2 regions of the Kitasatospora sp. NPDC058243 genome follow, and region 2 is predicted to be linked to the other one. Evidence: riboswitches for the same ligand, from Rfam matches in the RefSeq annotation. Region 2 holds a riboswitch; the other holds the start of a gene.
The links. Region 2 has a riboswitch for magnesium ahead of ACFVX9_RS18155 (NRAMP family divalent metal transporter). Riboswitches for the same ligand answer to the same signal wherever they lie in the genome.
Positions count from the first base shown of each region.

Region 1: linked by a shared signal. The riboswitch ahead of ACFVX9_RS25695 (NRAMP family divalent metal transporter) and the one ahead of ACFVX9_RS18155 (NRAMP family divalent metal transporter) in region 2 are both predicted to bind magnesium.

Region 1 is NZ_JBHVWW010000044.1:25,231-29,557, reverse strand. Features, by position in the region: partial or broken gene ACFVX9_RS25705 (FtsX-like permease family protein) at 1-30, opposite strand, end outside; gene ACFVX9_RS25700 (ABC transporter ATP-binding protein) at 978-1,853, opposite strand; M-box (ykoK) riboswitch at 1,991-2,168, shown strand; gene ACFVX9_RS25695 (NRAMP family divalent metal transporter) at 2,527-4,176, shown strand; gene ACFVX9_RS25690 (MgtC/SapB family protein) at 4,297-4,327, shown strand, end outside.
Region 2 is NZ_JBHVWW010000024.1:82,588-86,914, forward strand. Features, by position in the region: gene ACFVX9_RS18145 (FdhF/YdeP family oxidoreductase) at 1-444, shown strand, start outside; gene ACFVX9_RS18150 (YhgE/Pip domain-containing protein) at 488-1,801, opposite strand; M-box (ykoK) riboswitch at 2,003-2,180, shown strand; gene ACFVX9_RS18155 (NRAMP family divalent metal transporter) at 2,507-4,156, shown strand; gene ACFVX9_RS18160 (hypothetical protein) at 4,252-4,327, shown strand, end outside.

The DNA of each region.
Region 1 (4,327 bases), on a different contig from region 2:
GGCGAGCAGGGCGACCTCCAGCAGGCCCATGCCGGTGACGGTGGCCACCACGACCTTGGTGTTGTCGTCGGCGGAGGGGCCGAAGGAGCGGTAGGCGTCCCGGTAGTAGGGGACGGCAGCGCGCGGCGGCGGGGCGAGCGCGACCGAGCGGGCGGTGAGGGTGTAGCCGTGGGCGTTGAACTCCTGGACCTTGGCCCAGTCGAGGGCGGCCCCGGCGGGGAGCCGGACCAGCCAGGCGCCGCGTTCGGGCTCCGGCGCTGCCGCGGCCGGGCTGCCGGGAGGCGTGGCGGCGGCGAGCTGGCTCAGCAACGCGCCCGGCTGGGCGACGAGTTCGACCCGGCGGAGGTCGTCCGGGTGCTCGACGACGCCGGTGATGGTGAAGGTGGTCCGCTCCAGGCCGGGAAAGGTGGTGGTGCCGCCGACGGCCAGTCCGGAGTTGTCGAGGAAGGCCCGGGTGGCGGCCAGTTCGCGCGGGCCGCCCGGGGCGTGGCCGTCGACCAGGTCGAGCCGGCCGTGCCAGAGCGGGTCGGCGAGGTCGGCCTCGGTGGTGAGGGTGCGGACCAGGCCTTCGGGGGAGGTGGCGCCGGTCTCCGGGCCCTGCCGGGCGGAGGTGAGCACGCTGCCCGGCGGCAGGAGTCCGGTGACCAGGGCGACGGGGTCGGTGCCGGCGGCCTTCTGCTGCTCGGCCGTGGGCGGCTGCCCGGGGCGGGGCTGGACCGCGAAGGCGCCGTCCTCGGCGACCGGGGCCTGCTCGACGGTCCGGCCGGGGGCGAGCGACGTGACCAGGGCGTCCGCCCCGCCCAGCACCCGTTCGACCCGTTCGGCCGGGGTGAGCTGCCCGCTGCGGTGGACGACGTCGGCGCCGGTGACGCCGAGGACGGGCAGCGCGATCATGGCGACGATCAGGGCGCTGCGGCCCTTGGCGCGCAGCGCGTCGCGGCGGGCGATGCGCAGGGCGACCTTCCAGGCGCCGAGTCTCATCGGGTCACCTCGCCGAAGCCGCCGGCCGCGTGGCCGAAGTCGCCGGACGTGTGGCCGTAGTCGCCGGACGCGTGCCCGGCTCCGTCGGCCGGAGCACTGAGCGGCTCGGTGGTCAGTCGGCGCTTGCCGGTGCGCCGCCCGTGGCTCTCGGAGGCGACCGCGCCGTCCTTCAGGTGGACCACCCGGTCCGCCCAACTGGCGTGCGCCGCCTCGTGGGTGACCATCATCGCGGCGGCCCCGGCGTCGCAGCGGGCGCGCAGCACGGCGAGCACGGCCTCGCCGGTGGCGGAGTCGAGGGCGCCGGTCGGTTCGTCGGCGAGGACGAGCCGGCGCTCGCCGATCAGCGCGCGGGCGATGGCGACGCGCTGCTGCTGGCCGCCGGACATGTCGTCGGGGAAGCGGTCGGCGAGTTCCCCGATGCCGAGTTCCTCCAGGGCGGCGAGCGCCTCGCGGCGGGCGGCGCGTCCGGAGACTCCGTCGAGTTCGCGGGGCAGCGAGATGTTCTCGGCGGCGGTGAGGGCGGGGATCAGGTTGTAGTCCTGGAAGACGTACCCGATGGAGCGCCGCCGAAGGTCGGCGAGCCGGCCGCGGCTGAGGCCGCCGAGGGCCACGCCCTCGACCAGGATCTCGCCCTCGCTGGGCGTGTCGAGTCCGCCGGCCAGGGTCAGCAGGGTGGACTTCCCGGAGCCGGACGGGCCCATGACGGCGACGAACTCGCCGGGGTGGACGGCCAGTTCGACGCCGCGCAGGGCGTGTACCTCGGCGGCGCCCCGCCCGTGCACCCGGGTGACGTTGGCCAGGTGCAGGACGGGTGCGGATCGGGTCGGATCGCTGTGGGACACACTTCCCCCTCGTGAGCTGTTGAGCTGCATATGTCGGTGAACTATATATGCCGGATGGGGGTGCACGTCGAGGGGTGGGTTTGGTCAAGCTTCTACAAAGCTGTCGAAGTTCGGTCGAAACGCCGCTATCCGGGTGAAGGGGAGGGTCTATGCTTGACGAGGTTTGCAAGGCACCTCGTTCGGTGAGGCGTCTTCACGGACACAGGCCACTGACCCGACGACGTCGAGAGACGCCCAGGTTCAGGACAGGTCTTCCCGAGTTAAGGGTTGACCCCAAGTGGCTTCCGGCCCGACCGGGCTGGACACGCCGTGGAGTGCCAAAGCTCTGACGAGTTGGGGTGTGCCGGTCCCGTGGGGCCGGTCCGCTCCTTGCCGTGTCGCGATGCGGTGCACAGACGGTGCACCCCCGACCGGGAGGAGGCGAGAGACATGGACTGCGATAGTCCGGGCCATAGTCGCCCCTGCCCCCGCATGCTCTCGATCACCTCTGGCACGCGGTAACAACCTTCCCTGCGCTCGTTCACCTGACGCTGCGTCATGCGCTCAACCGCGCCCCGACGCACGACGTCTGACGCTCCGTCATGCCCTCACGGCCGCCGCCGCTCAGCGCCGCCGTGCGGTCCGGCGGCGTGCGCTCGCAGGGAGGATCGCTGCTGCGTGCCCCCTGTCGCCCCCTCAAGGAAGGGGGCAGGGAGGCCCTGCCATGACCAACGTGATGCTGGACCCGAAGGTCCCCACCACCACCCGTACCGCCGTGCTCGACGACGCCCACGTCGGCGACATCAGGGGTGCGCTCGGCACCATCCGGCTCGACGACACCACGCCGCGCCACGGCCTGTCCGCGCGGCTCAAGACCCTGCTGGCGATCGTGGGCCCCGGCCTGATCGTGATGGTCGGCGACAACGACGCGGGCGCCTTCTCGACGTACGGGCAGGCGGGGCAGAACTACGGCACGCAGCTGCTGTGGACGCTGCTGATGCTGGTCCCGGTGCTGTACGTGAACCAGGAGATGGTGCTGCGCCTGGGCGCCGTCACCGGTGTCGGCCACGCCCGGCTCATCCTGGAGCGCTTCGGGAAGTTCTGGGGCGCGTTCAGTGTCATCGACCTGTTCCTGCTGAACGCGCTGACGCTGGTCACCGAGTTCATCGGCGTCACCCTGGCCGCCGGGTACCTGGGCCTGCCGAAGGTCGCCTCGGTGGTGCTGGCCGCCGTGATCATCATCGCCTCGGCGTTCACCGGCTCGTTCCGGCGTTTCGAGCGCGTCGCGGTCACGCTGTGCGTGGGTTCGCTGCTGCTGGTGCCGATCTACTTCATGGTCCACCCGAAGACCTCGCAGATGGCGCACGACTTCACGGTGCCGAGCATGCCGGGCGGCTCGGGCCAGCTGGCGGCCGTGATGCTGGTGATCGTCTCCATCGTGGGCACCACCGTCGCCCCGTGGCAGCTGTTCTTCCAGCAGTCGTACGTCATCGACAAGCGGATCACGCCTCGGTTCATGAAGTACGAGAAGGTCGACCTGTGGATCGGGATCGCCATCGTCATCATCGGCGCCGCCGCGATGATGGGCTTCACCGCCGCGGCCTTCGCCGGCACCGACGGCTTCGGCCAGTTCTCCGATGCGGGCGCCGTCGCCAAGGGCCTTGAGGACAAGGCCGGGCACGTGGTGGGTGTGCTGTTCGCCATCGCGCTGCTGGACGCCTCGATCATCGGCGCCTTCGCTGTCTCCCTCTCCACCGCCTACGCGATCGGCGACGTGTTCGGCATCAGGCACTCGCTGCACCGGGGCGTCAAGGGCGCCAAGGGCTTCTACGCGATCTACGCCGGCCTGGTGGTCGCGGCGGCCGCGATCACGCTGCTGTCCACCGGCTACACCCAGGGCCTGATGACGCAGTTCGTCCAGGTGCTGGCCGGTGTGCTGCTGCCCTCGGCGACGGTGTTCCTGCTGCTGCTGTGCAACGACAAGGCCGTCCTGGGGCCGTGGGTCAACGGGCCCAAGACCAACGCCTTCACCTCCGCCGTGGTCGGCGTGCTGGTGATGCTGTCGCTGATCCTGACCGCCGCCGTGGTCTGGCCCGACATCAGCTCGCAGGCGATCCTGTGGATCATGGCCGGCTGCGGCGTGGCGGGCGTGCTGGTCGCCGGGTACTTCTTCACCTTCGGCCGCACCGCCACCAAGGAGGACCCCGTCGACCGCACCGGCCGCGAGGAATGGCGGATGCCCCCGCTGGAGACCCTCGGCAAGCCGGTCATGTCCACCGCCCGCAAGGTCGGCATGGGCGCCCTGCGCGCCTACCTGCTGGTCGCGATGGTGATGGTCATCATCAAGATCGTCCAGACCGCGCTCAACCACTGAGCCGCAGACCGCAGCCCGGACGGACGGGTGGTGGGCAGCGGCCCGCCACCCGTCCGTCCGTCTCCCTGCTCTTCCAGCTCTCCCCGCTCTCCCAGCTCTCCCAGTGAAGGAGGTGCCGTCGTGCACACCCTGACCACCGCCGACTTCCTCG
Region 2 (4,327 bases):
AAGCAGCCGGCCCGCGAACTGGTCTTCCTCACCCCCTCCGGGCGGGCCGAGTTCTCCACCGCCCCGCTTCCCGACGTCGTTCCCGCCCCGGGCACCCTGGCGCTGGGCACCATGCGCTCCCACGACCAGTGGAACACCACCATCTACTCCGACAACGACCGCTACCGGGGCGTGCGGAACCTGCGCACGCTGGTCTTCCTGAACACCGACGACATGCGCGAGCGCGGCATCGCCGAGCTCGACCCGGTCGACATCACCAGCACCGCGAAGGACGGCAGCACCCGCACGTTGAACGGCTATCTCGCGATCCCGTACGACATCCCGCGCGGCTGCGCGGCGGGCTACATGCCCGAGATGAACGTGCTGTGCGCGATCGGCGACTACAGCACCCAGAGCGACCAGCCGATCATGAAGCACCTCAAGGTCACCGTCACCAAGGCGTAGGAGGCGTAGGGATCAGGCGCGGCGCCTACGCCGACGACTTCGTCTACTCCGACGGCTGCGGCGTCCAGCGGTGCAGGCCCTTGCGGTCGTAGTACCGGGTCATCCCGAAGCCGAAGGCCAGGGCGAGCACCACGCCGACCGCGATCATGGTCCAGCCCCGGGCCAGGCCCGCGTCCGCCCGGGCGTCGAAGAACAGGATCGCCCGGATGCCGTCGCTGAGCTGGCGCATCGGCTCGAAGACGCTGAGGAAGCGGTAGAAGCCGGGCACCGCCTGGAGCGGGATGGTCGCCCCCGAGGAGGGCAGCGCCAGCGCGATGAAGACGAACATGGACACCAGCTGCCCGATCCCGCCGAACGCCGCGTTGATCGCCTGGACCCCGAGGCCGACGGCGAGGCTGGCGCAGTAGGCGAAGACCCAGAGCAGCGCCTGGTGCGGGGCGTCCATGCCGAGGACGGTGACGGAGCAGAGCATCACCAGGGTGGTGGTGAGCAGCATGATGCCGGCCGTCATGACCATCTTCAGCAGCAGGGTCTGGGTGCGGGTGATCGGGACGGTCGGGCGCCGGGTGTGCCAGGGGCCGAGCTCGCTGTCGCTGTAGCCGAGCGCGGTGTCGACGCCGTTGTGGATGATGTTGCCGCCGATGAAGCCGGTCAGCACGGCCAGCAGGGTGTAGTAGAAGGCGCTCAGGCCGAGCCCGCTGTGGGTGCCGATCGGGTGGCCGACCCGGGTGGTGACGGCGAGCGGGTCGGCGAGCAGCAGCCGCGCGGTGGCGCTGGTGCCCGTGCCGGAGCCGGAGCCGGCGGGACCGGCCGGCGGCGCGGCGGCGGTCAGCTCCTTGCCGAGCGCCAGCGAGGCCTGGTGGGCGGCGGACTGGGTGATCTGGGAGGCCAGCGAGGAGCCGAGGCTGCCGAGGCCGGGGTTGGTCAGCACCGTCAGGGTGGGCCGTTCGGTGGCCCGGCCGGTGGTCAGTACCGCCACGTCGGCGGTGAACGCCTTCGGGACGAGCAGCGCGCCGTAGACCTTCCCGGTGGAGAGCTGGTCCATCGCCTCGGCCTGGTCGACCTGGCGCCAGTCGACGGTGCTGCCGGGCGTCCCGGCGACGATCTCCCGGGTGAGCCGCGCGCCCAGGCTCTCCGTCCGGCCCGGCGGCGGCGGGCCCTGATCCGCGTTCACCAGGGCGATCGGGAGCCGGTGCAGGTGCCCGGTCGGGTTGAGGATGCCGCCCATGTAGAGCAGCGAGAGCACCACGGCCAGCAGGCCGCACAGGATGCTCGGAACGAGCCACAGCTTCGCGTGGCGGGCGAGCACGAGGGCCCGCGCCTGCCGGGGACCGTCCTGGGAGCCTGCGGACGCCATGCCACCCCTCGGATTCGGGCGCAACCTGGTGCTGCTGCCGATGCGGTGGGAAGTCGTTCCGTGGCGGCTCGGCGGCAAAACCCCACGTCACCCGATCCGCCCCGCCGTGCTCCGGCCGGGGCCGCCGGGACAGAAGGTAAAGGTTCTACCAAGTACGCAAGTATCGGCCTCCGCGCGGTCTATGCTTCTGGAGGTTTGAAGAAGGCACCTCGTTCGGTGAGGCTTCTTCACGGACACAGGCCACTGATCCGACGACGTCGAGAGACGCCCAGGGTTAGGACAGATCTTCCCGACCTAAGGGTTGATCCGAAGTGGCTTCCGGCCCGACCGGGCTGGACACGCCGTGGAGTGCCAAAGCTCTGACGAGTTGGGGTGAACCGGCGGTCGCTTCGCGCGCCGGCGAACTCCTTGCCGCGTCGATCACACGCACCACGGGGTGCGTCGACCGGGAGGAGGCGAGAGACATGGATTGCAGTAGTCCGGGCCACAGTTGCCCCTGCCCCCGCTTGTCCTCGCACACTCCCGGCACGCGGTAACGACCCTCCCTGCGCACATCTCTGACGGCTCATCACCTGGACACCCGGCTTCGCCGTGCCCGAACGGGCCCGCACCGCCGGGTGGCGATGCGCCGCGCCCGTCCGCAGGGGGATCGCCGCCGTGCGCCCCCGATCGCCCCGCCTGCCCGGGGCCCACGGGAGGATCGTCATGACCACCAACGCCACGCTCGACTCCAAGGTCCCCGCCCCGCGTTCAGCGGTACTGGACGACGCCCACGTCGGCGACATCAAGGGTGCGCTCGGCACCATCCGGCTCGACGACACCACACCGCGCCACGGCCTGTCCGCAAGGCTCAAGACCCTGCTGGCGATCGTCGGCCCCGGCCTGATCGTGATGGTCGGCGACAACGACGCGGGCGCCTTCTCGACGTACGGGCAGGCGGGGCAGAACTACGGCACGCAGCTGCTGTGGACGCTGCTGATGCTGGTCCCGGTGCTGTACGTGAACCAGGAGATGGTGCTGCGCCTGGGCGCCGTCACCGGTGTCGGGCACGCCCGGCTGATCCTGGAGCGCTTCGGGAAGTTCTGGGGCGCGTTCAGTGTCATCGACCTGTTCCTGCTGAACGCGCTGACGCTGGTCACCGAGTTCATCGGTGTCACCCTGGCGGCCGGGTACCTCGGGCTGCCGAAGGTGGCCGCGGTGGTGCTGGCGGCGGTGGTGATCATCGCCTCGGCGTTCACCGGCTCGTTCCGGCGCTTCGAGCGCGTCGCGGTCACGCTGTGCGTGGGTTCGCTGCTGCTGGTGCCGATCTACTTCATGGTCCACCCGAAGACCTCGCAGATGGCGCACGACTTCACGGTGCCGAGCATGCCGGGCGGCTCGGGCCAGCTGGCGGCCGTGATGCTGGTGATCGTCTCCATCGTGGGCACCACCGTCGCCCCGTGGCAGCTGTTCTTCCAGCAGTCGTACGTCATCGACAAGCGGATCACGCCGCGTTTCATGAAGTACGAGAAGGTCGACCTGTGGATCGGGATCGCCATCGTCATCGTCGGCGCCGCCGCGATGATGGGCTTCACCGCCGCGGCCTTCGCCGGCACCGACGGCTTCGGCCAGTTCTCGGATGCGGCCGCCGTCGCCAAGGGCCTTGAGGACAAGGCCGGGCACGTGGTCGGTGTGCTGTTCGCCATCGCGCTGCTGGACGCCTCGATCATCGGCGCCTTCGCCGTGTCCCTCTCCACCGCCTACGCGATCGGCGACGTGTTCGGCATCAGGCACTCGCTGCACCGGGGCGTCAAGGGCGCCAAGGGCTTCTACGCGATCTACGCCGGCCTGGTGGTCGCGGCGGCCGCGATCACGCTGCTGTCCACCGGCTACACCCAGGGCCTGATGACGCAGTTCGTCCAGGTGCTGGCCGGTGTGCTGCTGCCCTCGGCGACGGTGTTCCTGCTGCTGCTGTGCAACGACAAGGCCGTCCTGGGGCCCTGGGTCAACGGGCCCAAGACCAACGCCTTCACCTCCGCCGTGGTCGGCGTGCTGGTGATGCTGTCGCTGATCCTGACCGCCGCCGTGGTCTGGCCCGACATCAGCTCGCAGGCGATCCTGTGGATCATGGCCGGCTGCGGCGTGGCCGCCGTGCTGGTCGCCGGGTACTTCTTCACCATCGGCCGCACCGCCACCAAGGAAGACCCCGTCGACCGCACCGGCCGCGAGGAATGGCGGATGCCCCCGCTGGAGACCCTCGGCAAGCCGGTCATGTCCACCGCCCGCAAGGTCGGCATGGGCGCCCTGCGCGCCTACCTCCTGGTCGCGATGGTGATGGTCATCATCAAGATCGTCCAGACCGCGCTCAACCACTGAGCCGCCGCCGGGGCGGCGCCCGACAGTACCGCCGCCCCGGCCCCGACCCGGAAACCTCGACCGCCCCGCACCCGGGGAAGGAAGGAAGTACGGCCATGCGCACCGCCCTTCACCACCACTGCCCGCGCGTCCGCCTCGCCCTGCACGACGGCGTCGAGAGGAAGTACCGCC